Regions from separate parts of the Xylanibacillus composti genome, predicted to be linked through region 4. Evidence: riboswitches for the same ligand, from Rfam matches in the RefSeq annotation. Region 4 holds a riboswitch; each other region holds the start of a gene.
What was found. A riboswitch is a leader RNA that binds a small molecule or an ion and turns the genes downstream of it on or off. The one in region 4 is predicted to bind cobalamin.
Positions count from the first base shown of each region.

Region 1 (7,405 bases), on a different contig from region 4:
ACCTTGTCTGTCGCCGGACGGTAATCGTTCTGCTCATAGCGGGCGAAGTATGTGCCATTCGCATAATCCGACTGCTCGAAGCCTGCAAAAGTCACACCGCGCTCACGGGCAATGTCCATGCTTTTTTCCAGCGAGTAAAAGTTCATCATCATAAAAAAGGTGCGAGCGAAGTCCTTCGCTTCTTCGCTGTCATAAGCAATCTTGTTCTTCGCCAAATACCCATGCAGATTCATCGCGCCGAGCCCGACAGAGTGCAGCTCCCGATTGGCCTTGACGACGCCCGGCGCGTTGGCGACCTCTGTCATGTCGCTGACCGCTGTCAAGGCGAGCATGCCTTCATGCACCGACTCTCTCACCTTGCGACGCTCCATGACATTGGCAATGTTGAGGGACGCCAGATTGCAGCTGATGTCCCGACGGATTACATCCGCTTGTCCGTAATCGCCGATCTCGGACGTCTCCTGCAGCTGGAAAATTTCCGTGCACAGGTTCGACATCTTGATGGCGCCCAAGCTGCGCAGGGCATGAGCCTTATTCGCATTGCTCTTGTTCATGATGTAGGGGTAACCGGATTCCAGCTGGACGGCGGCGATTTTGGTAAGCATGTCGCGCGCGCTCATGACAGCCTTCTTGCGCACCCGGTCATCCGCCAGCAGCTGATCGTACATCTCGTCCATATCCATATCGTCCATATGTATGCCATAAGCTTTGTAAATGGAATAAGGCGCAAATACATGAAGCGGTTTGTTCTCTTCCGCAAGCTTATAAAATTTGTCCGGCACGATCAGCCCGATCGACAGCGTCTTCAGGCGAATCTTCTCATCCGCATTAATCTTCTTGCTGTCCAGGAATTCCACGACGTCCCAGCCGAAAATGTTATAGTAGGCCGCACCCGAGCCTTTGCGCTGCCCCATCTGATCCGCATAGGAGAAAGCATCCTCCATCAGCTTCAGCACCGGCATGATGCCTTTCGCCGCGCCCTCAACTTCCTTGATCGGCTCGCCGCGCCCGCGCAGCTTCGACAGATTGACGGCTACCCCGCCGCCGATCTTGGAAAGCTGCATGCATGTGCCCAGCACATAGTTGATCGAGTTCAGCGAATCGTCCATCTCCAATAAGAAGCAGGACACCATCTCGCCGCGTCGGCTTTTGCCGGCATTCAGGAAAGTCGGCGTAGCCGGCTGCAGCCGCTGTTCCATCATGGAGGAGACGAGCTCCCGGGCAATGGCTGCATTCCCGCGGGCTAGATGGAGGGCAACGATCGCAACCCTGTCCGGAAAGTGCTCCAGGTAGTAGGCGCGGTCGTTGCTTCTCATCGCGTAATCGTTATAAAACTTGGAGGCCGCCATATAGGAGGCAAACTGGAACGGATAGCTGTGCGCCAAAGCGTAGATGTCCTCGACTTCCTCCGGCGAATAGTATTCATAGACATTTTCATAGTAATTGTTCTCGATCATATATTTCATCTTGGCCGCCGTGTTCGGGAACGAAAGGCTCTTGCTGCGCACCTCTTCCATGTACACTTCTACGGCCTCGCGGTCTTTGTCCAGCTGGAAAAATCCATTTGGATCACGCTGCATGATTCGATTGTTCAGTTCAATATGCCGCAATGCTGCTCACTCCTTGTCTAAACTGATCCACATCCTGGCGGGTTCCGGAAAGCTCGAACTTGCTGACGACAGGAACTCCGTACAGCTCTGCAATGCGATCCGCGCTGGCCGCGAACCGATCACCCCAATTGCGGTTGCCGCTTGCCGACACTCCGCGCATGCGACGATAGTTGCGCTTCAAAAAAGCATCGACCTTGTCCGGAACTTGGCCGAAGCCGGTCGTATAGGTCACCAGCACAAAGGGCTCGTCCAATGACAGTTGATCATCGATCTGAACAGCGGGCATATTCAGCTTTGCAATGAACCGGCGCACGTTGCCAGTCCTCGAATCATAAGCAATCAACATCGCAGTTTGTCCCCTTTCGTTCCTCTCGCATCCTGGTGCTCGTTCTCCCTTGACCCCAACGACTGCTCTTGGCGCGTGCTTCGTCAGCCAAGGAGCTTATGTATGCCGACCCGTCATGTTTCTTTGTGCCGCCAGCACTCGCATGCTGACGGAAGCCATCAAAAAAGGCGCATACGGCCAACAGAAGGGCCGAATGCGCCAATTGCGGGCAAACCATGTCACAAGCCACACAAAAAGGACAAAGCGGACACCTTCCTGTTCACCGCAGGGTCGTGTCTAACATGGACAGGCAGGTCTCCTGGCTTGGGCATCAACATGTCCGTTCCCCTTCCCAGCTTGCTTCGCAGCCAGTGGCATGTTGAACGAACACTCCGCTTATACAGTGGCGGGACCGCGCCGGATTCGCACCGGACTTCCCTATTAAGCTTTTCATTCGATCGAATGAAAAAACACCTGTACATACTATATATAGTTGGTAATTAACAATCTATATCAAGAACTTGTATTTGTCAATGAAAAAACTAGCGGAAGCGAAGGGAACGTCATAGCCAAATCTAGCGGTTAAGACAGGGTAACTTTCTTCTCTATGCTGCGGCCATCTGTCAAATGCACGACCGCCTTCCATTCCTTGTCTTCCTCTGTCATGACCCAGGCGTCCTGAATCCAGGTCGTCTGATTGCGAATCATGAACGGCTCGTTGAAAGCCAGGTCCACCAGCTCGCCATTGCGGAAAAACTCCACATAATCGATCCGTTCCGGGTAGAGACTGGCGAGGCGAATCCAGCGCTTGTTGTCCACGGTCATATGCGGCTCAAAGCCCTGCAGCACAAATTGTTCCTCCTCTTCGAGCGGAGGCAGCTCAATGCCCAGTCCGGCAGCCATCCGCCGGGCGAAGAACGTGTCCTCTCCCTCGGTAATGCCCCAATCGGCAGGCGGCTCCTGCTTGGTCAGATTATTGTAATATCCCCAGGACGTAGCGGTCTTGTAGGCGACTTCCATCATGCCGATGCACGGTGAATCTTCATTGCACACAATGGGCTTGTTCATCTGCCAGCCTCTCACCTTTTGGATCATATTGTAGTATTCCTGACGCGTGCAATTATTGGCGTGAATCAGGATGACATCGCTGGCTCGCGCCACTTCTTCATTCGTCGCGCCGCCCATCAGGCTGGAGCCTGTCGGCATGCCGCCCGAGCTTTCCCTGGCCAGTTCGATTAAATACGCCATCCCCTGATGCGAGCTGATGATCGGATAGGCGAGGAAGCCGGCGATCTCATATTCATTCGCCACCTCAATGATTACGTTCGTATATCCGCCCTTCTTCAGGATGCCGCAGGCGGTCTTGATCGCGTTCCGTACGGCCTCCCCGTCTCGCAGCCGATGAATCTGCGCCTGATAGAACAAACTGACAATCACGACCATGCCGATCTCGTCGGCCGCCTTCAGCAGCCGATGCAGCCGGGCTTCATACGCCGGGTCGAAGGAAAGGCCGTCTGCGCTGTACGGATTGTTGTCGATCGAGGACCAGTCCTCAATCGTGAATACGGGGCCTCCCCCCTGCAGGCCAACTGTGATTGCCCGCAAGCCGTGCGCGTACCATTCCGGCAGAGCCGCAATCAGCTCGTCTGTGTGCAGATCCGGATCAAACGTCTTGCGTCCGAATCGCGCGAACCGCTCCTGCTGTGCCCGATCATCGAACACCCCCTGGATGAAACGGGCGTTCATAAGAAGCCCATGCGTGGAGGCCGGACTGTTCGGCAGCTCGGAATAGGTGAGCCTGCCGTTGATCAGAAATTTCTCGCCGCTGATGCTGAGTTGTGTGTTTCCCATGTGAATTCCGCCTTTCTGTAATGGAAGGTGTGTGCGTATTGCTTCTTGCATTGGCGCTGCTTGCCAAGCATGCCTGGATGCGGCCTGCCGCGCAAACAGGCTGCGATTGGATACATTGTATACAATGGTGGGCGCCTAGGGGGGAGGTTGCGTCCCATACTCATACGAGCTCTTGCTCGGGGACTTCACCTCCCTGTTGCCAAGCATGTTGCTTCCGCTGTCAGGGTGAGCATTGGTACCGCGGTGTCTGCCGGGGTCAGGCCTATCCATCCGACCAACCGGATTGTCGGATAGTCGGAATGGCTTTGCGGAGGTGCTCAATCATCAGCTTCTCTGCCTGTTCCTCATTCCGCTCTTCGAGTGCGTCCAGAATGGCCAGATGCTCCGGATATGTTTCCTCGGGAGAACGAATAATTCCCTTGCTGAAAGCCAAGGCAAACACTTGCGTCTGCGTGAAATTTTGATGCAGAATTGGATTGCAGCTCGCTTGCACCAACCGCGTATGGAAGTCCACATCGGCCTTGCGGTATGCCTCCAGCTCGCCATGTTCTTTCCACTTCTTATAGGCCGATGTGATTAGCGTCCGCAAATAGACAAGCGTAGCTTCGTCCATCATTTGCGCCGAGAGTCGGCACGCCAAGCCCTCCAACGCCGCTCTCACTTCCCACACGGAGATTAGCAGCCCGCTCGAAATCCGGCGGACAACCAGCCCTTGCGGCGTTGACTCGAGCAAATAGTCTCTCTCCAATTGAGCCAGCGCCCGGCGCAGCGGTGTCCGGCTAACCCCGATCCGGCGGGCAATCTGATCCTGGATAATCAGGTCGCCCGGCTTCAGCTCTCCATTGATAATGAGTTCCTTCACCTCGTTATACACCTTGCGTTCCAAATACCCGCTGTTTGCTACTCGCGACACAAGCCCATCACCCTTCACCGCTCTAGTCTCCGCATTCCCAAATCCGAACCACCTGATATTGTGCTTCCCTTACCTTGCCTTGCGCCTAAGTGCACTGCCTGCATCTGTGACAGGTTCCGAGTGTCCGCGAAGCATCGAATAGTCGCTGATCCTGCACCCAGGGCCTGGAGGCGTGAGTCGCATGGCGTGCGCTTACTTAGAGCAGCATCGGCAACGGAAGCTAGGCTTGAGACAAGAACGCTAAGCCTAAGTCCAGTTTGGAGGCTTGGGACAAGAACGCTACGCCTAACTCCAGTTTGGATACCCAGTTTTGGGAAGTATGCTCTTGGCTCCGACTGCGCATGTTTGCATGCTGGAAGTTCGTGCTTGGTTCATGCAAAACATACGTGAAGTGCATGTACCATTCCAGGCTGCTAATCGGATGTTGATTCTATCCATTGTATACAATGGGAAGTTGCAACCATTATAGGCATAACACGCAGGAAGCGTCAAACGAAGTGCGCTCTTACTCCCGCCTGCCGCTATCATGTAGGACGCGCCTTACCCTTGCTCGTTGCATATGGCGATGCCAATCCCATGCGAGGGCGGATCATGGTCAGGAATGATACCTCTACCAATAATTAATGGTAGCGAATACATAAAATTAAGCAAATATAAGCCGATTTCGTCAGTTTATTACCCAATTACTATTAATAATAGATACGAGCGTAATAGTTAATGGTAATTGGGTAATAATTCGCCTGTATCCCTGCCCCATGCCAGCGAATTAGTGAAGTTGCTACCATTCATTTATGATACTGCTACTAATATGGTCAAGTATACGCGGCTTGCCCACTCTGGCAGGCTTATTCCCCGCTCCTTCTATACCCATTTGCAGTCCGGCAGCCGCCAATGATCTGCTGACAGCTTGCCGAGAAGCTGCCCGACACGACAATAAGTGATGGACGAAGCACCGCCCTGCGGCCTTTGCGGCCTTTGCGGCCCTTGTGTCCCATGCATCCCTTGCGTCCATGCGGCATCCATGCGCCCCTTGCGCCCCTTGCGTCCCATGCGCCCCTTGCATCCAGGCGGCCCAGCGCATTATAGCAAATGCATCTTGGCCTCCGCTTCATCCCAGGGCACTGTGTACCCGACTCCCTTCGCGCAGAAAATGGAGGATGAGGTGTACAGCGGATCGGCGTCCTTGCGGTAACCCTTGCGTTCGATCACCTCTTGTTCATTATGGCAGCGGTCGTAGCCGCCGAACGTCGCATGAAATGCGCCTTTGCCGTGCGTGATCGCCGCAAGCTCTGCGGCATACTGCATCATCGTGGCCACGGGGGCTCGTCCGGTAATGACCGCTTGATTGCCCACGGTCTCCGGCGGGTCGAATTGTCCGGCTGCCTGTTGAATGTCGGACAAAACCCTGCCCAAATGGTCCAGCTCAACCTTGATCTTGAATTGATAGTATGGCTCGAGCAAGATATTATCCGCCTTCTCCAAGCCTTGTCTGAGCGCACGAAACGTAGCTTCGCGGAAATCCCCGCCATGCGTGTGCTTGTTGTGGGCACGGCCGGTCAACAGAGTCACCTTCACATCGGTAAGCGGCGAACCGGTCAGCAAGCCATGGTGGTCCCGCTCGAACAGATGCGTTCTTACAAGGTTCTGGTTGCCGACACTCAGATCATCGGCATGACACGCATTCTCGAACACAAGACCGCTGCCGCGCTCCCCCGGTTCCAGCCGCAGGTGCACCTCGGCATAATGCTTGAGCGGTTCGAAATGGCCGTATCCGTTGACGGTGCTCAGAATCGTCTCCTTGTACAAAATTTCAGGCGCACCAAATCGCACGTTTATGCCAAACCGTTCCTGTACAAGCTGCTGCAGCACTTCCAGCTGAATCAATCCCATCACGTGGATATGGATTTCCTGCACGGTTTCTTCCCATACAACCGCAAGCGAAGGATCCTCCGCATCGAGTATGCGAAAGGCTTGAAGCACCTCCTTCACGTTCCATGGGGGATCGAAGATCACCTTAGCCTGCATGGTCGGGACCATCTCGAATTCCGCTTTTTCCTGATACACACCCAAGCCCTGTCCAACAGCGGCACCAGACAATCCGGCAACAGCGAACAAGGCCCCGGCCCGAACTTCATCGATCGCCTGATATTTGCTGCCGTTATAGAGCCGAAGTTGCGTCACCTTTTCACAAACACGGTCCTCTTCATACCCATAACAAAGCTCATCCCGCAGCCTCAGCTTCCCGCTTATCGCCTTGGTGAACGTCAGCCGATTGCCGTTCTCGTCATGGCGAATTTTATACACCCGGCCGCCGAACGGGGCCTGCTCATCATACTTGGTGTCTGCCAGCAGGTGGAGCTGATCCAAAAAATCCGTAATGCCCACATCCTGCAGAGCAGATCCGCATGCGCAGGGAAACAGACGATGCGCATTGACCATGCCCTGCATCGCCTGCAGTCCGAGCATGTAATCCGCAGCGCCTTCCAGATAGGATTCCAGAAGACGCTCATCCCGCTCAGCCAACTGCTCCAGCAATGAGTCGCCTATGCGTCCCTCCTCGAATTGTCCGGTAATCAGGCAGACATCCGGTGTCAAATGCGTGCGTATGTCTGCCAGCGCCTTTTCCATGTCTGCACCTGTACGATCGGTCTTGTTGAGGAAAAAGAACGTCGGCACCCTGTGCTTATGAAGCAGCTGCCACACCGT
Region 1 is NZ_BOVK01000018.1:49,427-56,831, reverse strand. Features, by position in the region: gene nrdE (class 1b ribonucleoside-diphosphate reductase subunit alpha) at 1-1,610, opposite strand, end outside; gene nrdI (class Ib ribonucleoside-diphosphate reductase assembly flavoprotein NrdI) at 1,597-1,956, opposite strand; cobalamin riboswitch at 2,228-2,428, opposite strand; gene XYCOK13_RS07925 (hypothetical protein) at 2,518-3,786, opposite strand; gene XYCOK13_RS07920 (GntR family transcriptional regulator) at 4,049-4,699, opposite strand; gene XYCOK13_RS07915 (hypothetical protein) at 5,561-5,749, opposite strand; gene XYCOK13_RS07910 (GTP-binding protein) at 5,780-7,405, opposite strand, start outside.
Region 1: it holds a riboswitch for cobalamin, as region 4 does, so the genes downstream of both, nrdI (class Ib ribonucleoside-diphosphate reductase assembly flavoprotein NrdI) here and XYCOK13_RS16830 (S-layer homology domain-containing protein) in region 4, are expected to answer to the same signal.

Region 2 (7,405 bases), on a different contig from region 4:
GTTCCTTCCGCATGCCGATCCCGTTATCCTCTACGCACACGTGGACCTCATCCTCCGACTCTTTAACGGAGACTTTCACCCTGCCCCCCGCTGCGCGTTTCATCAAACCGTGCACGATGGCATTCTTCACGATCGGCTGAATGGAAAGCGGCGGGATCAGAACCCACTGGCTGCTGCCCACCTCCAGCTCGAAATCAAGCCGTTCTTCGAACCTCGCTTTTTCCAGGGACAAGTATGCTTCCACCAGCTCCATTTCCTTTTCCAGCCGAATCAGTTGGTCCGTATTGTGGAAGGCAAAGCTGCTGCGCAAAAACCGGCTGAGATCCACAAGCAGCTCCATGGCCTTGTCCGGATGAACCGGACAGAACGAAATGATGGTATTCAGAGCATTGTAAAGAAAATGCGGCTTGATCTGCGCTTGCAGGAATGCCATTTGCGACCGCAGCGAAGCTTGTGCGGACCGACGCATGTCCAATAAGGTCTTGACGCGCGCCCGCAGCTCATCCGCATCGACCGGCTTGCTCAAATAGTCATTGACGCCGGCATGGAACGCGGTCTGTATATCCGCAGGACGGTTCTTCGCCGTCAGCAGCAGTACGGGGAGCTCTGACAAGGAGAAACGTTCTCTAATCCTCTCGCAAAGAGCAAGTCCCGACACATCCGGCATCATCCAATCGGCGATGACCAAATCAAGCGAAGGACCGGCTTCCGAGAGTGCCAGCCACGCTTCTTCGGCACTGGCAGTCGCTGTAGTGCGGATGCCGTCCAGAGAAAGCAAATTGACCAGCACCTGTACATTGACCGGATCATCGTCGACAAGAAGCACATGCGCTGGCTCTCCTTCCCGTTCTTCCTTCGGGGGATTGGCGATGAACGGGGCTGCCCCCGTATCGTCGGCAAGCAAAGGCGCCTTCTCCATAACCGCTTCCTCGGCTTCGACAGGCTCCGCTGCCGCTACCGGTATTGTGAAATGAAAGGCAGCGCCCTTGCCCAGCTCGGACTCCACCCAAATCTTCCCGCCGTTCAACTCGACGAGCTGCTTGGCAATGCTGAGCCCCAGACCTGTACCCTCATATTCGCGGAGTCCTGCACCGCTCGAACCGCTCTGGTCATAGGCCTGAAAAATCTGCTCCTGCTTATCGCGCGCAATGCCGATGCCAGTATCGGTCACGGAGACGCGGACGAACGCTCCCTCGTGCTCCGCCTGCAGGTGAATCGTTCCTCGTTCTGTGAATTTCACGGCATTCCCGAGCAGATTGAACAAAATCTGCCGGAGCCGATTTTCGTCCGCCTGCACCAAGGGCAGCCCGTTCGGCCAATCCTGAACCAAACGGACCTCCTTCCTCGTCTGCAGCAGCGCCACTACATCCACCACGGACTGGGCAACCGACGGCAAATGCACAGCTTGCCGATGCAGGATGAGCTCCCCATGCTTAAGCTTGGAGAAATCAAGAATATCCTCAACCAACAACGCCAACCGCCTGCCTGTAGAGGCCACCAGGGACAATTGCGCTGCCTGCGCTGCCGATACCGGTCCGGCCGCCCCCTGCTGCAAGGAGTAAGCCATATTGATAATGCCGTGCAGAGGCGTTCGAAGCTCGTGGGAAGTCTTGGCAAGAAACTCATCTTTAAGTCCGTCCAATGTGAGCAGACGCTGCGACAGCTCCTCCGATTCCTTCGTGGTTTCTGCGAAGCGCTTCGCGTGCAGTAGCGCCTGCGCTGCTACGAAGAAAAACATTTCGAAGGGAATGAGCGCCGCGAATTGGGGCCTGCCCAGCAAGCTCATCATATGAAGCACAATGATAACGATGATGCTCAGTACGCTGACCGATGTAAGAAAGACATGACTTTGGCGGGTTCCCAGACGAGGCAGCATGCGCATGATCACATACCCGATTACCAGCAGGCCGCAGGTGATCACCATTCCTTCCCAGCTAGAGAATGTGAGCGTCGGCACCGCAATTCCGATTCCAATGAATGCCACGGTCGACAGCCGGACAAGGAGGAGCACCGGCCTATGTACCGCCCCCGGCAAGGCCAAATCAATGTAGCGCAACAAAAAATAATAGATCAGCGCCGAGGAAATCCACTGCATGCGGATGACCAAGCCGTAATCCAAGGAAGGAATCAGGAGATCGATGAGCTTCTCTCCATGGGTCAATACATATATAACTGCCCCAAAACTGAACATCCCCAAAAACAGGAGCGATCGTTCTTCTCTCCGAAGCCGGTATAGCGCAAGGAAGTAGCCTGCCGGGATGACCAGGCTGGCTACGGTCAGCACATCAGCGTATACAGCCCTTTCTCTGCTGTTCTGAATCGCCTTCGCTTCCCCGAACTGAAGCGTACCGATCATGCCGCCCGTACTGTATATGTAGTTGGACACCTGTACGATGATTTCCGCGTAATCGTCGTTTATCGGAACAAAGCCCGTGTAGGGAATGTTGCCCTGAAGCTTGCCGTTCGGTTCTGTGTCCGGCATACCGCTGGAGCCCGCCTCATGGCCGTTGACAAAAATCCGATTGGCCATGCGGATATTCGTCGTATGAACGCCGTATACAGCTTCTTTCGCCTCAGGAAGCATAACCCTCAGCCGAAATGTCCCGTACCCGGTTCCTTCGCCAGCCTCATTTAGATAACGATTCCAGGCTCCAGGCACGGTCACCAGCATCCCGTTGGCTGGTGCTGCCCGACCGCTGTCCGGGGCTGGTTCGAAATCTTCCGGCATCAACAGCTGGCCGCTGTAAAACTCCCACTCCCCATCGAGTCGTACTGTTCCAGCATGCAACTGCGAACTTCTTAAGTCCATCCAGCCGCTTTGCGCTTGGGGCTGCCTTACGTGGTCTTGATGAATGTAAATGAAGCCGAATATAGGAAAGACCACCATCATCATAGCCAGCAGCATATTGACTACATTTCGCTTCTCCATAGTTCCCTCTCTATGTCGTCTGAATCTTTGAAGTATAACCGATATTCCTCTGCATGCCTATCTCTATTTTTCAGAGAAAAGGCCTCCGCAATCGCCTGGGCGACCATGGAGGCCTCTTGGTGCATGCCTGTAATCTATTTGCTCGACTTAATCTCATGGTCCTGCGATGCTTCATGACTGTCCTTCGGCGCCCAATGGCGGGCAGGCACATCCGGCCAGATTGGCAATATTCGCCGTGTATATTCAGCTTGTTGTTTAGGCTACAGCCTCCTTCCTTTCCCGCCTAGAACTAGGACTTTCTGATCACTATAACAACGCTTTCTAAACCGATTCTGAACGGCTCCTGCACCTTCCCCGGCGGTTCCGACGCGCCTTCGATGCATTGAATAAAAAAGCAGCGTCGTCCCGATACACTCATGCGTATCGGGAGACCTCTGCCTGTCCGCTCTATCCTGACGCCAATAGCCATTTCCTTCTGGCTTCCCGGGCAGCCGCCACCATATTCGCAAGCGCTGCCTTTGTTTCCTCCAATCCTCTTGTTTTTAAGCCGCAATCCGGATTCACCCAGAACAATGCCGGGTCCAGCACTTGCAGCGCCCGTTCAATAATATCCATCATTTCTGCTGTGCTTGGCACGCGCGGGCTGTGAATGTCATAAACCCCAAGGCCTATGCCGTGGTCGTAGCCTTCCCCTTCCAGCTTCGCAATCAATTCCCCATGACTGCGGGACGTCTCAATAGAAATGACATCCGCATCAAGTGCGAGGATCGCGTGCAAAATATCATGGAATTCGCAGTAGCACATATGCGTGTGAATTTGCGTGGTATCCTTGACGCTAGAGGTAGCGATGCGGAATGCCCGGGTTGCCCAGTCCAGATACGACTCGCGATCTCGCTCCTTCAGCGGGAATCCCTCCCGCAGCGCCGGCTCATCCACCTGAATCATCTCGATGCCCGCCGCTTCGAGCGCCTCTACCTCCTGGCGCAGCGCCAGCGCAATCTGATTCGCCACTTGCTCCCGACTCCTGTCATCGCGCACGAATGACCAGCACAAAATGGTGATCGGACCTGTCAGCATTCCCTTCACTGGCTGGGAAGTGAGCGATTGTGCGTAGACGCTTTCCTTCACGGTCATCGGCTCCCGAAAAGCGACATCACCATAGATCACCGGCGGCTTTACGCAACGCGAGCCGTAAGACTGTACCCATCCGTTCTGCGTGAATATGAAGCCATCCAACTTCTCTCCGAAAAACTCCACCATATCTGTCCGCTCAAATTCGCCATGAACCAGCACGTCCAGACCGAGCTCCTCCTGAAGCCGAATGCACGAGGCAATTTGCTCCTGCAAGAATGACTCGTACTGGCTCTGATCCCACTCGTTTCTCCGCCAACGCAGCCGCGCCTGCCGCACCTCCGGTGTCTGCGGAAAGCTTCCAATCGTCGTGGTCGGCAGAACCGGCAGGCCCCACTTCTCCTGCTGCAGGGGAAAACGCTCCGCGAAGACCAGACTGCGCTTGTCCTGCAGCTTCGCCCACTCTGTCTGCCGGCTGACCACATCCTGACGGTTGCGCTGGGGCAGCGACCGGAACCGGTCGAGGTGCTGGCGGCTAGCCTCAAGTTCCCCTGCCGCCTCAGCGCTGTTCCGAATCGCTCTGGCCAGCAGCTTCAGCTCATCCAGCTTTTCATTGGCGAAAGCCAGCGCCTTGCGGATCACCGGGTCCAGCTTCTCTTCCGGCTCTGTAGATACAGGCACGTGCATCAGACTGCAGGAAGGCTGAAGGATCATCTGCTCGTAAGGAACAGACTGCGCCAGCGTTTCCACCAGCCTAAGCTTGCTGTCCAGATCCGCACGCCATATGCTGCGCCCATCAATGAGCCCTACGCCAAGCCGCTTGTCCCGCGGGAAGCCGTATCGGGCGATCGCTTGCAGATTGGTCTCACGGTCGTGCACGAAATCAAGTCCAATGCCATGAACGGGAAGCTGCACCACCTGTTCAAATCGGTCCACGCCCTCAAAGTATGTTTGCAGCATCACGTGCAATCCCGGCACCTCTTGTGCAATGGCCCGATAAATGCGCTCTACCTGCTCCATGTCCTCGTCACTCACGTCTGTAACAAGCACGGGCTCATCGATTTGCACCCAGTTCACGCCTTCCTGCTCCAGTTCCTTTAGCATTTGCAAGTATACGGGAAGGAACTGCCCGACCTTCTGCCCAAGCTCCGCTTGCTGGAAGCCTTTGGACAGCTTCAAAAAGGTGTACAGCCCTACAATAACCGGCTTGCCGGCAATGCCTGCGTGCTGCTTTGCGAATCGGTAAGCGGCCAGAGGCTTGTTCTCGGTCAGCGCTGGCGACTGGCCGCCAATTTCCGGCACGATGTAGTGGTAGTTCGTATTGAACCACTTCGTCATCTCACAAGCAGCGGCTTGCTTGCTGCCGCGCGCCATGGCGAAGTACGTGTCAAGAGACACCTGTCCTCCTTTATAAGCAAATCGTTCCGGCACAATGCCAAACATGACTGCCATATCCAGCATGTGGTCGTAGAAGGTAAAGTCGTTGACGGGAATCAGCTCAACTCCCTTGTCCTTCTGCAGCTCGAGCTGCTCCAGCCGAATGCGCGCCATTTCCTGCAAAAAATCCGTTTCCTCCAGCTTGCCTGCCCAATACGCCTCCAGCGCCTTCTTCCATTCACGCTGGCTTCCTATCCTCGGGTAGCCCAAATTGCCAATTGTCACCGTTTCCCCCATAGTCTATCTGCCTCCTGTTTGCTTTGGATTGGGAATTGTCCAATATCGTCGCCCAACTCCCTGCGATACCTGAAGCGGATGCATTCGCCATCCGCTCCCGCTGTCCGCATTTGGCCGCTAAGCTGCCTCAGCGTAACTTGAATCAACAAAAAAAGACGTCTATCCCCGTAGTCAAGCAGGGGAAAGACGCCCATTCATCTGTTATGTGGGTTGCCGTCTAACACCTCCCTATCTCCCGTAGGTAAACCGCCTGCGGCAGGGCAGGGAGCGAGTTCGCTCCCCGTCTTGCGCAGGGCCATACCAATACCGGCACTCGGCTGCGGCATTGGTCTAGCAGTGTTGTCCAAACAGGCAGGTCTCCTGGCTTGCAGTGTCTTCATCGGCAGCTGCCTTCCCGGTTACTTCCGTAACCAGTGGCATGAAGCTGCGACTCCTCTGTCACAGTGGCGGGACCGCGTCGGATTTGCACCGAACTTCCCTATTAAGCTGGCTGAACACTCGCTAGTTCCAGCCAGCACCTGTTTGCGCTGGTATTCCGTTGTGTGCCGCTGTTGCGATGTGGAAAAAGCCGCGGCAGACCGCCTTACAAGTCGAATTGAAAATCTTCGTCCTTCAATGGCTCCACATGGATCGTTCGCACGTAACCGTTGCCCTTGGTGGAAAAAAAGTCATGCTGGCGGGTATGCGTGCTGATGCCGTTTTGCACAATCGGGTTGATCTCCTCATCCGGGAACATCGGCTCCCGCCCAAGATTGCTCAGCGCCTTGTTGGCATTATAGCGGAGGAAGGCCTTCACCTCGTCAGTCAAGCCGACAGCCGCATACAGCTCCTCCGTATATTGCTCTTCATTGCTGTGCAGGTAACGCAGCAGCCCGAGCAGCGTTTCATCCGCAGAGGCTTGCTCGTCCTCGTCCAGCTCCGCATACACCTCCTGGGCCAACACCCCGACATAAAGACCGTGAATGCTCTCGTCCCGCAGAATGAGGTTGATGATTTCACCGCTGCTTGTCATCTTGCCTTGTCCCGCCAAGTACAACGGATAGAAGAATCCGCTGTAGAACAGGTAGCTTTCCAGCAGGACAGAAGCCGCCATCGCTAAGTAGAGATCCTTCTTCGTATGGATGGCGCTATAGTATTGAGCAATCGTCTCTGCTTTCACTTGCAAATGCCGGTTTTCCTCCACCCAACGGAACACCCGATCAATCTCTTCGTTGGATACCAAGGTGGTAAAGATGCTGCTGTAGGATTTGGCATGAATCTGCTCCATCATGCCCATGAAGCCGAGCACGGCCTTGCGCTGCAGTCCGTCCACATGCTCCAGAATCTTCGGCATGCCGACGCCGCCCTGCACGGTATCCAGCAAGGTCAGACCGCCAAGCACCTTGATGTACAGCTCTTGCTGCGCTTCGCTCAAGGACAGCCACGCCATCTTGTCATCAGACAGCGGTATTTCCTCTTCTGTCCAGAACTGCATAATATTTTGGTTCCAGAAGGTCAGACTGAAATCATCGTCCGGCCGATTCCAGTTCACTGCTTTCATCGTCGCACATCCCCCTATTCATCGGCTGCCTAGACGGAACAGCTGACGCATTCCTCGACGGACAGATGGTTCGTCCGCGTGTAATAAAGTGACTTCAAGCCTTTTTTCGCGGCGTAAATATAATAGCGGGCCAACTGCCGGGTCGAAATATCGCTGTTGACATGCAGGATGGTGGACACGCCTTGATCGAT
Region 2 is NZ_BOVK01000018.1:57,145-64,549, reverse strand. Features, by position in the region: gene XYCOK13_RS07950 (hybrid sensor histidine kinase/response regulator) at 1-2,929, opposite strand, end outside; gene metE (5-methyltetrahydropteroyltriglutamate--homocysteine S-methyltransferase) at 3,377-5,674, opposite strand; cobalamin riboswitch at 6,008-6,211, opposite strand; gene nrdF (class 1b ribonucleoside-diphosphate reductase subunit beta) at 6,258-7,214, opposite strand; gene nrdE (class 1b ribonucleoside-diphosphate reductase subunit alpha) at 7,244-7,405, opposite strand, start outside.
Region 2: it holds a riboswitch for cobalamin, as region 4 does, so the genes downstream of both, metE (5-methyltetrahydropteroyltriglutamate--homocysteine S-methyltransferase) here and XYCOK13_RS16830 (S-layer homology domain-containing protein) in region 4, are expected to answer to the same signal.

Region 3 (7,405 bases), on a different contig from region 4:
CGAACCGCGAAACGCAGCGCAGCCCCTTCAAGCCCGGGGAATGTATGCGTATGGCGTGGCAGTATGCCGCCTTCCAGCAAGAACGCATACAAGGTTGCCGCATCCGATGAAGGATTCGGATCGCGCAGCAAGTAGAAATTCGTCTTGCTGGCAGACATCGCAAAGTTTAATTGCCTCATCCGGCTCCGCAGCCACTCCAATTCTGTCTGAAGCCATTTCCTCGTCCGGGAAGCAAATTTCGCATCCTCCAGCAGGACGGGCGTCAGCAGCGCAGCCGGACCATTCACGCTCCACGGCATCCGATGAGCAGCCATCTGTTGGATAAGGTGAGGCTCGGCAAGAGAATACCCGATACGAAGACCCGGCAGCGCATACATTTTCGTCAGTGAACGGGTCAATACGAGATTCGGGAAATCGTCCAACAATGACACGATGGAAGCGTCCGGCTCTGCTACGAAATCGATGAACGCCTCATCTACAATCAACAGGGTCTCTGTTCGTTGAGCGTGCTCCAGCAGCCGGACGATACAGTCGCGAGGGAGCAGCTCCCCGCTCGGATTGTTCGGTCTGCACAAGAACAAGCCATCAACAGCGGAAAAGCGCCGCATGACCTCTTCCACAGGGAACGGCTGATCCGGTTCCGCTATCAACAATTGTGTGCGCACGCGATAATGTGCGCAGGCATGCTCGTATTCGGCGAAAGTCGGGTGCACGATAAGAGCAGTACCTCCCGCAAGCAAGCGAGCGGCAAGAAAAATCGCCTCCGCCCCTCCGTTCGTCAGCAGCACTCGGTCCGGACTCGTCCCGCTATGGGCGGCAACAGCTGCAACCGCTTCATTGTAGTCCGGGTCCGGATACACGGTCATCTGCTCCAGCAAGGCAGGCCACAAGCGCCTGACCGAGTCGGGCGGACCGAGCGGATTGATATTGGCGCTGAAATCGAGCAATTTCTGTTCTGCGGGCATGCGAAATAGCTGGCGTATGCGATCAGGTTGCCCGCCATGCAGCGGCCATTCCATGTGCATCCCGTCCTTTCCTGCTGACATATTGATAAACTCCATAAGAAAATCCGGTCAAGTCGTGGTGATCCAAGCCGCCCATGCCGCCAAGACTGCCGCAAAGCCGATAAATACAATCCAGGCTCCGTGCATGAGCCAAACCGTCCAGCGGATATGTTCCGATCTGAGCGGATGCAGATGGTCGCCCATTCTTGCACGGTTCGATATGACCCCATGGTATGTATTTCGACCGCCTAACTGCACGCCCAGCAGCGCGGCCGCCATCGCCTCGGGCCAACCGCTGTTCGGGCTTGGATGCTTAGGGGCATCTCGCCGTACGATCTTCCATGCCTCAGCCCACCTCAGCTCAAGCCTGCCTGGAGCAAGCAATGCCGTCATGCCCCCGCCAATCCACATGCAAAGCGCCGTGATCCTTGCAGGGAGCCAGTTGGCCGCATCATCCAGTTTGGCAGAAGCCCGTCCATAATGCAAAAAGCGATCATGCTTATAACCTACCATAGAATCCAATGTATTGACAGCGCGATAAGCCATTGCCGCTGGCGCGCCGCCAATGACAGCCCAGAACAGGGGGGCGACGATGCCATCCGATGTATTTTCGGCGACAGTTTCAATCGTGCCGCGCACAATATCGGACTCCGCAAGCTGCTCTGTATCCCTGCCGACGATCATCGCCAATGACCGTCTTGCTTCCGGCAGCCTTCCTTCCCTTAAAGGCTTGTTCACCTCCCAGGCAGCGTCTGCCAAGCCGCGCATGGCAATCGTCGTATAGACGAGCAGGATTTCTGCTGTGAACCCCAGCCAGCCCGACAGCCGGTAACAAGCTGTAACAAGCAGCCATGCCAGAAGAAAGACCAGACCGGGCACAAAGACAGCCATGACGAGTCCCATCCCGACTTTGCGCGACTGCGATCCCCGATTCCATCGCGATTCCAAGAAACCGATCAGCTTCCCCATATAGACGACGGGATGCGGCATGCGACGGGGGTCTCCTAACAGCAAGTCGAGCACGGCCGCTCCCCCCAGCAGCGATAGAACAGTAAGAATGGCGCCGGCTAACGGCCCTGCTTCGTCAAAGACAGAGGCACCTATATAATAACCGTACAAGCTGTCTGCTCCTTTCTCTATTGTCTGCTTATGGCGTATAGTAGCTGCCATAGCAGCTTGTAACGATCACGAGCCCGGCTGCGAGCAGGGTGATCGTATAAAAGCTCACCGCCTGGTCTTCTCTAACGCCATGCGCGTAGCTCTGTAAACGGCGCGGCCAAGCAATTTGCCAATGACCGTTCCCGATCCTGCATAGGGAGTAGGCTCGCCCAGCTGTGTAGCCGCTATCAGCAGACTATCTGTGGAGGTCCCTGTTGCCATCGACTGTGAGCGGGGATCGCGCACATTCATATCGTGCAGGGCTTTCACTTTCGCCTCGGTTACAGTCAAGGCCGCATTGACCAGCGCGCCGTCTGTCAGATGTGCATCTGCGAATACCATCGTATTGATGGTGCCGGGAATGATGAACGGTTCAGGCGCGAGATCACTCGAAATGTCGACCGCATTTCCGGCTCCTGCCGTTACTACGGCCATTACCTGGTAAGGACCCGCTTCGTCTTCGACGACGGCCATATGCTTCAAGTGCACAGCCGTCATCATGCCCACGGCCTGCTCGAAGGGAATGTCCAGCTCCTCCATCCAATGGCGAATATCTGCAAGCGGATCCTTGCAGCTGTAATGCTTGTCCACATGAAAATTGCAAAAGTGCCGAATCCACTGCAGTCCTTCGCCGTTCACCCCGTTGGAAATCGTGCGCAGCGGATGATCGAACGCGATATGAATCAGCCGTTCATTCTGTTCCAGCCGGAACGATTCTCGGAATGGAGCGCGCTTCGGTTCCCTGTCATCCGGCTTCGGCGTCATGAACCATTGAGGCTTGGGGATCAGCGGATGGTATTGGGCAATAGCGCGAACGCCGTACACGCGTCCGATGGAAGCGCCATCCCGCAGCACGCTGACATCCCCCTGCTCGACAATTTTTCCTTCCCGCAGCAGCGCTACCTGATCCGCGTAAAGCGCCGCGACGTTCAAATCATGCAGAATAGCCACAACAGTCAAGCTGTCCCTGCGCTGCTTCTCTCTTAGCAAATCAAGCATTTCGTAAGTGTGACGCACGTCCAGATGATTCGTCGGCTCGTCCAGCAGAAGCAGGGTCGGCTCCTGGGCCAACGCCTTGGCTAGCAGCACGCGCTGCTTCTCTCCGCCGCTCAGCTCACGGAAAGAGCGAAAACGGTAATGCAGCACATTCGTTGTGCGCATCGCTTCTTCCACCGCTTCTATATCTTGGCGGCTTGCTGTTTTCAACAGCCCTTTTTGATGCGGATACCGGCCCAGCATGACGATCTCTTCTACTGTAAAATCGAAGGCAACCTGCTCTTCCTGCGCCAGAACAGCGATCAGTCTTGCCCGTTCTACCGAGGAATAGCTCTGAAGCGGAGCGCCGTTCAGCTCAATGTCACCGGCAGACGCCTTCAAAACGCCCGTCATCAGCTTGAACAGCGTGGATTTCCCGCTGCCGTTCGGCCCGAGGAGCGCGAAGAACGTGCCTTTCTCCACTTGCAGCGATATATCCTGTACAATCGGTCGGTCCTTGTCGTAGCCGCCGCTCAGACGCTGAAGCCGAATCATCCTCGCCCCCTCCTTCCTGCCTGCTGTCTAATTAACAAAAATGCAAAGACCGGAGCGCCAATCAAAGCCGTGATTACGCCGATAGGCAGTTCTCTCGGCGCTATTATGGTTCGTGCCAGCAAGTCGGCCAGAACCAGATAGGCCCCCCCAATGAGCATGGACAAGGGCAGCACGTGGCGATGATCGGGGCCTGTTACAAGACGTACAAGGTGGGGGATTACCAGCCCGACAAAGCCGATTGCCCCGGATACCGCGACAGAAGCGCCTGTCAGCAACGACGCGCCCAACAGAATCATCACTTTTTTTCTTCTGACACTGACACCCAAGTGCTCCGCGGACGCTTCGCCGAGGGCCAGGGCGTTTAATTCCCGCACATGCATAAGCAGCAAGAGCGCACCGATTATGGAAAAGGGAAGCAGGAGTTGCGCATAGCTCCACCCTCGCATGCCTACATTGCCCATAAGCCAATATAAAATTTGGCTCATGTCCTCACGCTGGCTCAGCGCGATAATCAAGGACACAATCGCACTCATGAAGGAAGTCATGATGACGCCTGATAAAATTATGGTTTCTACTGCAAAATTGCGACTGGACAAATGAGTCATGCCGAAAACAAGCACCAAGGCAACGAAACCGCCCAAGATCGCCATAACGGGAAGTGAGAACGAGCCCAATCCCCATAAAGTAAATTGAAAGAACAAGACCAATACCGCACCCAATGAAGCGCCCGATGAAACGCCGATAATATAGGGATCCGCCAATGGGTTGCGCAGCAGTCCCTGAAAGGCAGCGCCGGCCAGGGACAAGGAAGCGCCGATCAGCAAACCTAGCACAACGCGCGGTGCGCGAATATTCCAGATTATTAATTCTTGGCTAACCGGGATCTCGCTCATCCACGTCCAGCGAAGCACATGCTTGGCCAATATGGCCATAACCGTTTCGGCCGGAACCGTCACGCTGCTTGCCAACAGACCAAGAAGGGACGCGCCAATAGCGGTCCCTCCTGCGAATGCATACCAAAGCCATACTTTTCTCTTCATCATTGCCGAATTCCTCACGGTATGAAGATGTCCGGGTAGACGAATCTCGCCAGCTCTTCAACACCGTCTATTAGCCGCGGACCGGGTCGTGTCACAGTATCGCTGTCAACATCGTACACCTGCTGGTTGGCGACGGCCGGCACCTCAGCCCACCCCTCTCTGGCATATACCCCTTCGGACGGATTCTCTACATAGTATCCATACGTAGTTATGATGACATCCGGCATGAGGGAGACGATCTCCTCTTCCGTCATTTTCACCCAGCCAGTCTGATCGCCTGCCACATTCGCCGCATTAATGGCCTCGATCATCTCATGCATAAACGTCTCTTTGCCAGTAGTAAAAATGTCCGGCGCCGGCGATACCTCAATCCAAACGCGCTTCGGTGTTTCCACGGCTTCCGCCTTCGACTTGACCTCTGCCAATCGCTCCTGCATGTCCGCGATAATCGCTTCTGCCTTGTCCAACGTGCCAGTTGCCTTGCCGAACATGCGCATAGTCTCATAGGCATCCTCGAAGGATTTCGCTTCACCGGCTACAACAACATCAATGCCTGCTTGCCGGAACGTATTCAATACGTCGGCATGTGTCTTGAAATGATATTGCGATACCAGCGCCATGTCTGGCTGCAGCTCGATGATTCGCTCCACATTCATGGCCTGGCCGCCTAGTTTTTCCTTCTCTTGGGCCGCTGCCGGATAATTACAGAAATTGGATACTCCGATAATCTTGTCCCCAAGGCCGAGCGCGAACGCGATCTCGGTATTGCTTGAAAGCAGGGACACAATCGTTTGCGGTTCTTCCTCGATCGTAATTTCTTCACCGCTGCCGTCTACAAGCACCGCAGGAAACGCGGCTTCGTTCTCCTCGCTTCCAGAGGCGCTCTCTATACCAGCCGGAGGTTCAATCACAGTGGCTTCGTTCGAACCATTGCCCTCATTGCTTTCGTTTGCGCCGCAGCCAGCCATCAGTCCGACGGCCAGCATGAGTAGAAGCACACTAACTCCCCATTTTGTCCAATGCCTCTTCATGTCCATCCACCCTTTGCCGAAATTTCCACACAAAAAACGCCTATCCAGGCTGGAAAGGCGTCGCTCGACAATTACGATAACTGCAGACAAGCTCAGAGCAGGAACGGCCGATTTCATCCGTTTGATCGAACCTTGTAGGCTCGAAGCTTGTCCACATCATTTCGAAATTGAGAAGCGCCTCTCCTCGAAGGCCGCTTATCTAAGACAAGCAGGCAGGTCTACTGACTTCGCGCTTCTTCGCTGGACATCTCCCTTCCCATACATACGTACAGTGGATTGCCGGATGCTGCTCCACGCTTACAGTGGCGGGACCGTGCCGGATTTGCACCGGCTTCCCTTTTCACTCTGAACCTTTACATTCAGAGAACCATGCTTGTCAAATATTCGTTTTTTGTGCATGCCTTATTATAGGCAATCCCTTCCTAGATGTAAATAGCAGAATCAGGAGGGAGAACTCGCACCGGAAATACCGGCGCTCTCGAAGGTCGCCATCTCCGCCAGCATGCGCACAGCCGATTCCAACAGCGGATAAGCAACCGCCGCGCCGCTTCCTTCTCCCAGCCTTAGCTGCAAATCAAGCAGCGGCTCCAGCCCAAGCCATTCCAGCACCGCTTCATGCCCTGGTTCCTGCGACCGGTGACCGGCTATGAGATAGCCGCGTACACCGCTTGCCAGCTTGACAGCCAGTACCGCAGCAACCCCGCATATAAACCCGTCCAGCAGAACAGGTTTGCGGCGGGCCGCTGCCGCCAGGATCGCGCCAGTCATCGCGGCGATCTCCAGCCCGCCAATCTTGCTGATGATATCAAGCGCATCGGCGGGGTCGGGTTTTCGGGCCTCGAGCGCTCGCTGGATCAGCGCAGCCTTGCGCTTTCTCGCATCAGGATTTAGCCCCGTTCCTGCTCCGGTCAGCTCCTCCGTCGAACGACCAGTGATGACCGCCGCTATGGCAGTGCTGCTCGTCGTATTGCCGATCCCCATCTCCCCGGGTATGATGCATTCGGCTCCCTCTTCGATTAGCCGGGCTGCACTTTCTATTCCTGCCGCAATGGCCTCCACCGCCTCTTGGCGGCTCATGGCATCCTCACGCGCGAAATTGCCTGTCCCTTCGCGAACCTTGCGCTGCCTTACCCCCTCAACCTCCGACAGGTCCGCCGCTGTGCCGACATCCGTAATGTCCAGCTTGGCGCCGATTTGCCGGGCAAACACATTGATCGCTGCCCCGCCCGCCGCGAAATTGCGAACCATCTGGCCCGTCACTTCTTGAGGAAATGCAGATACGCCTTCTGCCACAATCCCGTGGTCTCCCGCAAACACGGCAATGCCGGGCGGGAAAATTCGCGGCAAGGGCTGACCGGTTATTTCAGCCAGTTGAATAACGAGCGTTTCCAATCGTCCCAAACTGCCGGGGGGCTTCGTCAATCGCTCCAGCCTTTGCTTGGCCAACTCGCCGCTGGCCTGATCGAGATCGCCGATCTTCGCACAAATCTGCTCCAATGACATACTTGCATGCTCCATATACGTTCAACTCTCCTTACACCCAATTTATCCATTTGAGGCCGCATCCGTTAAAATTCGTTCTATTCTTTCCATGTCCAATTGCTGCTCCAGCACATCGGCAAGCCGATCATAGGCTTCTTCC
Region 3 is NZ_BOVK01000006.1:193,374-200,778, reverse strand. Features, by position in the region: gene cobD (threonine-phosphate decarboxylase CobD) at 1-1,046, opposite strand, end outside; gene cbiB (adenosylcobinamide-phosphate synthase CbiB) at 1,074-2,123, opposite strand; gene XYCOK13_RS02735 (adenosylcobinamide amidohydrolase) at 2,229-3,692, opposite strand; gene XYCOK13_RS02730 (FecCD family ABC transporter permease) at 3,689-4,735, opposite strand; gene XYCOK13_RS02725 (ABC transporter substrate-binding protein) at 4,747-5,763, opposite strand; cobalamin riboswitch at 5,958-6,151, opposite strand; gene cobT (nicotinate-nucleotide--dimethylbenzimidazole phosphoribosyltransferase) at 6,205-7,281, opposite strand; gene XYCOK13_RS02715 (cobyric acid synthase) at 7,309-7,405, opposite strand, start outside.
Region 3: it holds a riboswitch for cobalamin, as region 4 does, so the genes downstream of both, XYCOK13_RS02725 (ABC transporter substrate-binding protein) here and XYCOK13_RS16830 (S-layer homology domain-containing protein) in region 4, are expected to answer to the same signal.

Region 4 (7,405 bases):
TGAAGTCCTGCTTTCCCGTTCAGCGTAAGGGTAATCAGGTTGTCGAAGAAGACAGCTTCCTCCGAATTCCCCATGACAAAGGCGTCCACGAACCGACCCTTCTGTTCAGACACAATGGCGTTCACTGCGCTTGTCAACGCTTCATCCTGCTGATCCAATTGTGTAAATACTTCTATCTTCGCGCTTTCGGAAGCAAGCTTGGTCCCTTTATCGATCACGAGCAACTTGCTTTCTTCCTGCACCTTCAAGTTGGGAAGGCTATCCTTCAGCACTTCCAAATCCAGGAGAACCTTGGCAGATCTCTGCTTAGGCAGCTTAATGGTGATAGAGTCGGCACTCTTCAAGTTGTTGGTGAGGCTTACTACATAATCTTCGCTTATATTCTCCGGCACTTCGATGACCGGATGCTGGCCTCCTGCTGCCGCTCCGCCATACATGCCAGGAAACCCGGGATTTTTGGGTTCCTCCCACTTGCTATTGTCTTCTCCCAGATCTTCTCCAAGATTAGTTGTATAACGCCACTGTACTACATCCCCATCTTTTAATTTATATTTGCTTGCTCCGTAACTTGGATAGACACCGTTGACATTATACATCCAGCCGCTTTCGCTGCCGTGGTCAAACTCGCCGTCACCCTCAATAGATTGGACATACACGCTGTCATATTGAGCAAAATACTCAAATTCATAGGCAATGCCGCGACGATCCATTTCTCTTTTTAGTACATCCCACACACTTTCACCGATATGGAATTCGACTCGTGTCGGATTTAACACATAACCCTTTTGAATAGTCAACTTGTCGATGGACAGGGTAACGTAGGCTTGGCTCGGTGGAATGACTCCGCCACCCGTACCACCGCCGGGACCGCCAGCAGAACCATCATCGGGATCGTCGCCAGAACCGTCGTCGGGTCCACCGCCAGATGGGCTTTGCGCGCTAGCCGAATAGACGATAAAGTCGGTGAAATGCTTGGTTTTTACGATTAAATGGTTTCCGCTGTCGTAGGCATATTCGGCCTTGCCGCTCCTCTCCCCGTCGGCGTCGCTTGCGAACTTCTCAATTAGTCTAAGCGTCCCATTCTCCATATAAGCCGCCGACTTGCCTTTTGCACCAAGGAAAGTAATGGTGACATAACGGTCAAACTGGATTCTTTCGTCGCCGCCCAGAGATATGATTTGTACAATCTCATCAAGCTTTTGGTCAGAGGGCAGCGATTGACTCAGCTTGTCTGTCACTGCGGCATTGGCATGTTTGAACGTTAATAATTCAAGTGCAGCAGGATCGCCGCTTGTAATGGCGGCCCCTTTCGGAATTTCGGCAGCGACGTCCCCTTTCTCGACCTTTATTCCGGGCAAGCTGCTGTTTTTCGGCAGATCAACGGTGACCTTGGAACGATGCGCTGCAGGTATTTTTATAGTGATGTCCTTGCCGCTGTCCCCCGCTGCAACCGGGATGTTCACATCCCGGCTGTCCGCCGGTACTTCAAGCACCGGCTTGTCCCCTGCCGGCAGCGGAAGCTCTTCCGGTTGTCCAACCTGCACATGGTAGATTAACGTATATGTCACATCGGATTTGTTGCCGGCCGCGTCGGTTGCTTCCACTCGAATCGTGTTGGTGCCGACAAGTAGAACTGCGTAATACGAGCCGTCTGTTCCTGTCAAGATCTCGCCGTTGAGCATAACGGTAGGTTGGATGACAGGATCCACATTATCCGTAACGCTCACCGTGAACAGCACTTCATTGCGGCTAAATACCTGCCCATCTTCTATTCCATGGATCAAAATCGTCGGAGCCGTTTCATCTTTTTCCTCCGGTTCTGATGGGACATCGGTCATGTCGTAAAGGCGGTTCTTCCCTTCGACAAATCGATCATAAGCAACAAGCGCATAAGTCCCCTGGTCGGTAGCCATGCCATCTACGGAGCCTGATTTCACGTGCTTGAAGCCGCCTTCCGGCACGGCAAACTCCATCAGCGCGTCTAGAGCAGATCGGCCATTCTTCCTAAACCTTGGATCCTTGTGCGGGTCTATCTTCAATCCAGTCAAGGCAACAATGACCTGAGCCACACTTTCGCTGCTCTGCGATCCCCAAGCCCCATATCCGCCGTCTTCCAGCTGTGCGCTTGACAACCAGGCAACCGCCCGGTCAATGGCTGCTCTGACTTCGCCATCTGTTTCATAGTAGGGAGTCAGCCCCTGGATGGCCATGGACGTGATGTCCGGGTCCGGAACCGATCCCCACAGCGCCCATCCGCCGGCATTCGCTCCGCCTTTGTTGACTTCCCGATCCAGAATATATTGAATGAGCTTCTCCCTAGTCGTTTGCTCGGCTACGCCTTCCAGCACAGGCACGTCAAAGTTTTGGGAATCCAGGGCGATCAGCGCGAAGATTGGCCCGTTGATGCCTTGCCTGATCACAAATTGGTAATCGGCCAGCGCTTCTTTAATATCATACCCGGCAACATTGCTGACATCTTTCCCGATCGCCACAAGCCCCAGCATTAATCTCGAATGCTCTGACCCTTTGTTGCGGTCGAGCTTGCCCGGGTGACTCGGATTGACCATCAATTGCTTGACGGCTTTCTCCACGTTCTCATAATAAAGGTCATAATATCCTTCCGGCACGGGATAATTCGCCCTGGCCAATGAGAGAATCGACCATTCGCCCCCTCCTGTGCCAAAGGTAGGGTTACGGACTGTTTGGACAAGGTAAGCCAGATTTTTGTTCAGTTGTTCTTTCGGTGCAGCCGCTTGCGGGTCGCCTTCCTCCTCGGGATAGCTTATCGCAACCGTGTAAAGAGTTGCCCCCGAAGAACTGTTCATGCTCGGCCACAGCGGATCGCCCACACCAATGATAATTTGGCTGCCTTCTGCAACAGGAATCGCTTCGGTCCGCTTATAGCCGGATGACGAAGCATCATAGGCATCCAAATAGACTCTAACTTGATAGTTCTTATTGGCTGCTGTTGGGGTTACCACAATTTCAGTGATCCCCTCATGGATATGTAGCGTATAAGTTGATTGTTCTCCGGAAAATTGCGGGGAAAGCTCGCCCGAATCAAAGAACAGCGATTTTAACGAAGTGTCCTGGTTATAAAAGGAGCCGCCAAGGTCCTCCCCATAGCCGTTAGTTGTATATAGGATGCTGATGATATCGCCATCTTCAATGCTCGTGGCACTGAAGCCCGCATTCGTAAACCAGTCATTCAGCGTGCCCATCCAACCGGACATAGGGCCTCCGTCGAATGCCGCCAAACCATGAATGTTTGATATATAGCCGGCAGCTACTCCTTCGGCGGCGATGTTGTTTTCAGCCAATGCTGTTTCCACAGCATCCATCATAGTAGCGCCGGCATGAATGTCCACCGGATACTGGTCCAGCAAGGTCCCTTCCCATGGCGCGCCGTCTGCGACCAAATATGTGCCATTCTCAATCGTCACATAGACCGTTCCGGCTTGCTCAATCTCCAGAGCCTCTGCCGTGAACAGATCGAATTCATCGAGATGTCCGGGGTCCTCCCCATAAACTTGTTCAGCTACAGTGGCTGCCTCATCTTGACTGAAAGACTCTGAATCGAGCTGTTCAGCTGCATGGACAGGATTTCCGCCAGCCTCGTATCCGCCCTCATCCGCATAGCTGGCCAAGCCATAAAACATATTCATGATTAACGCTAAAATTAAAACTATGGACCCTATTCTATAAAATGCTTTGAAATCGTTTGACATTGTTTTTTTGTCCTCCTGAATGATGAAAATTCACAAATCTTACGTGCAAAATAAAAACACCTCTTAACATAAGTTAAGAGGCATGAGAAAAATATGAAATCCGAAATCTCGCATTTTCCATTCATTCACCTCTCCATCGTCCGTAGAGTTACTTGGTGTAGGCAACAGGCAGGTCTTCTGGCTCAAGCATCATCATTCTTGCCGCCTTCCCAGTTTCCCAGTGGCATATGGCAAGAACTCCTCTTTTACAGTGGCGGGACCGCGTGGGAATTGCACCCACTTCCCTATTATCCAAGCACAACTCGATGATCGAATCATGCTCGGCACCTGTTCCAACGCTATTCAATTCTAGAACTATAAACTACTATAGCTTACTTTCCCGTTCCTGTCATTTCAATTCGAGCTATAGATTGATTCCCCAATCCAGATGAGCGCATGGGAAACCGAATGATCGATAATATTCCACCATCGACTTGCAGATCGTAAAAATAAAGTCCGGCTTCGACGTCTCGATGATGGCCATAACTATGGAATCCGTATACAGTGGGTCTTCAACAGACCAATAGATGTGCGGCAGACGGAATTGATCCACGCATTCGCGCAACCACTCTTGAATATATAAGGCCTGCTCATTTCCCCAGCCATTCGTAATGAAAGATCGCTGAATAGCCTAGATTTTCGAGGCTCTCTTTTCTCTAATTCCCTTATTAAGAAATCTTCCTATTTGATTCATCCGGATTTTTTCGACCGATTCTGCATGCTTGTCATGCGAAATCACCCTTAATAAAAAACTGGTCAAGCAACAGAAAAGTCGCCTGACCAGTTAACCAAAGTTCAGTTTATGGTATCTGTCTAACCCTGCATCTCAACAAACCTTCCTCAACTACATTTGCTGTATCCGCAGTTGGTGCAGTTTTTGCAGCCTTCGCTGTTAATGAGCGAGGCGCCGCCGCAGGAAGGACACAGGTCCAGCGATTGGCGAATGGTCGCATCGCCAGTATGCTCCGGCGCTTCTGCCGCCGGGGCGGGCGTTCCGTGATCCGCATTTCCTTCGTAATGCGCATAGCCGGAGGAGGCGCTGCCTGCTTCCAGGCGCTCCAAGTGAATTTCCAGCGACTTGGCAAGCGCGTCGGCGATCGATTCCACGCGGTTCGGGCCGAAGCCGATCGCGCCGGAGCCGCCGATACCCTTCAAGTGCTTGATAAGCAACCGTTCCTTCTGGCCATGGTCGCCATAGCGCAGGAACAGGGAGCACACCCGTCCGAGCGCCTCGGACATAGCGAACACGTCGGAGCCGGCCTTGCCCACGTTCAAGAAGATTTCGGACGGAATGCCGTCCAGATCGTTGATCGTAATATATGCTACACCCAGCGGGGTGTTGTACTTGTATGTCGAGCCGGACAGCACTTGCGGACGACGCTTGTACTGGCGGTCGAAAATTTGCTCTGTCTTGCTGTCGATATCCACCTTCAACGATTCACTGATCTGATCGAACGCCTTGACATCAGCATTCACAGCTGTTCCCTGATCGGCTTCAGCCTTTGCTGCCGGCTGCGCGGCTTCTTCCTTCTTCTCTTCTTTCTTGTCCGTATGGAGCACCTGCTGGTCGCGGCTGCCGTCACGGTAGATGGTTACGCCCTTGCAGCCAAGATCGAAGGCCAGCTCATACAGCTTCTTCGTCTCCTCGACCGTGAAGTCCGCCGGACAGTTCGCCGTCTTCGAGATCGAGCTGTCTACCCAGCGCTGGATCGCAGCTTGCGCACGAATATGATCCTCCGCCTTCAGATCCATAGCGGTTACGTAGTAGTCCGGAAGCGGCTCGTCCGGATGCTGATCCTTCCATTCCTGGGCGATCGGCACGAGCTGCTTGTCGAAGCCGAGACGGCTCTGGCGATAATATTCAAAGGCAAAGTACGGTTCAATGCCGGTCGAGGTGCCGACCATCGTACCCGTGCTGCCTGTCGGCGCCTGGGTAATGACGGTGACATTGCGAATGCCGTTCTTCTTGATCGCCGCTCCCACCTCTGGGAACTCGCTGACCATGTTCTTCATGAACCCGCTCTGCAGGAACTTGTCCTTCACGAATTTCGGGAAAGCACCCTTCTCTGCTGCAATCTCCGACGAAGCGAGATAGGCTTCCTTCGCCATAAAGCCATACAGCTTATCCAGGAATTCCATTGATTCCGGGCTGCCATAGCGAATTTTCAGGCGGATCATAAGCTCGGCCAAGCCCATCGAACCAAGGCCTACGCGGCGTTCATTCTGCTGATTCGCCCGATTTTCCTCGAAGTGATAAGGTGTCTTGTCGATGACATTGTCCAGGAAGCGGACGGAATAGCGTACCGTCTTGCCAAGCTCTTCCCAAGCAACATCGTCTTTTTCTTCATCGTAAAACTTCGACAGGTTCACTGCGGACAGGTTGCATACGCCCCACGCTGGCAAGCCCTGCTCGCCGCACGGATTCGTGCATATAATCGGATTGAAGTACCAGCTGTTCGACATCTCATTGTAGTACTCCATGAACACGACGCCCGGCTCCGCCGATTTCCATGCGGATTCAATAATCATGTGCCATACGTCGCGCGCTTTGACCGTATCGTAATGGATGACCGGCTTGCCGGCATCCTTCCACTTTTTCATATCGCCGTCCCACAGCTCGTTGTAGTCCGGGTCTGTCGTATCCGGGAAATACAGCTCCCAGTCCAGGTCTTCCTTCACAGCTTTCATAAAGCCGTTGCTTAAGCATACAGACAGGTTCGCGTTCGTTATTTCGCCAGCCTGCTGCTTGACTGTAATGAAGCGGATCAGGTCCGGATGCCAGTCATTGATCATCAGCATCAATGCGCCGCGCCGGCTTCCGCCCTGCTCAATCAATCCGGTCGTGTAGCTGAATAGCCCGCCCCAGGAAACGGCACCGCTGGACGATCCGTTGACACCCCGGACAATCGCTCTGCGCGGGCGCAGGCTGGACAGATTGATGCCGACACCGCCGCCGCGCGACATGATTTCGGTCATTTCTGTAAGCGTGTCCATAATCCCGCCGCGGCTGTCTTTCGGAGATGGAATGACGTAGCAGTTGAACAGCGTCAATTCATCGCTGGCGCCAGCCCCTGCCGCAATGCGTCCGCCGGGAACCAGCTTCCAGTCATCCAATATGTAGCGGAATTTTTCCGTCCATTCCTGCTGTTTTTCGGGTGCTTCGACTGAAGCCATGGCGGATGCCAGACGATCCCACATTTGGTCCGGTGTCTTCTCTATAGTCAGCGTCAGCTTGTCAATGTTGGAGTCCACAACTTGACCGCTGCGCAGTTTTACTTTCACTTTCTTGCCTTCGCGTTCAATGATCTCCCCGACTTCCTTCGCGGGAAACTTCGGATCGTCCTTGGTAAGAACCAATACGTAGTCACCGACCTTCGTGTTGTTCGTATCGGCGTCCTTCCTGGCATAGCGGTCCAAAAAGATCTTTTCGCTAAGTCCTTCCAATCGCTTCGTTTCCATAGTCTTCAACCACAACACCCTCCCACTTGAAATAAGCTGCCAATCGCCCCGATCACATTCGACCCGCCGACTGGCCCCAAACGGTCATTTACAGCCAAAATCCCCGAAATTCGCGGAATTTCAGCCAAAAAACATGCAAGGAGTTCCGACAAAATCACCGACGATTCGCGGTTGTCGAT
Region 4 is NZ_BOVK01000051.1:73,116-80,520, forward strand. Features, by position in the region: gene XYCOK13_RS16830 (S-layer homology domain-containing protein) at 1-3,665, opposite strand, end outside; cobalamin riboswitch at 3,879-4,073, opposite strand; gene XYCOK13_RS22445 (DUF3880 domain-containing protein) at 4,132-4,395, opposite strand; gene XYCOK13_RS16835 (adenosylcobalamin-dependent ribonucleoside-diphosphate reductase) at 4,608-7,226, opposite strand.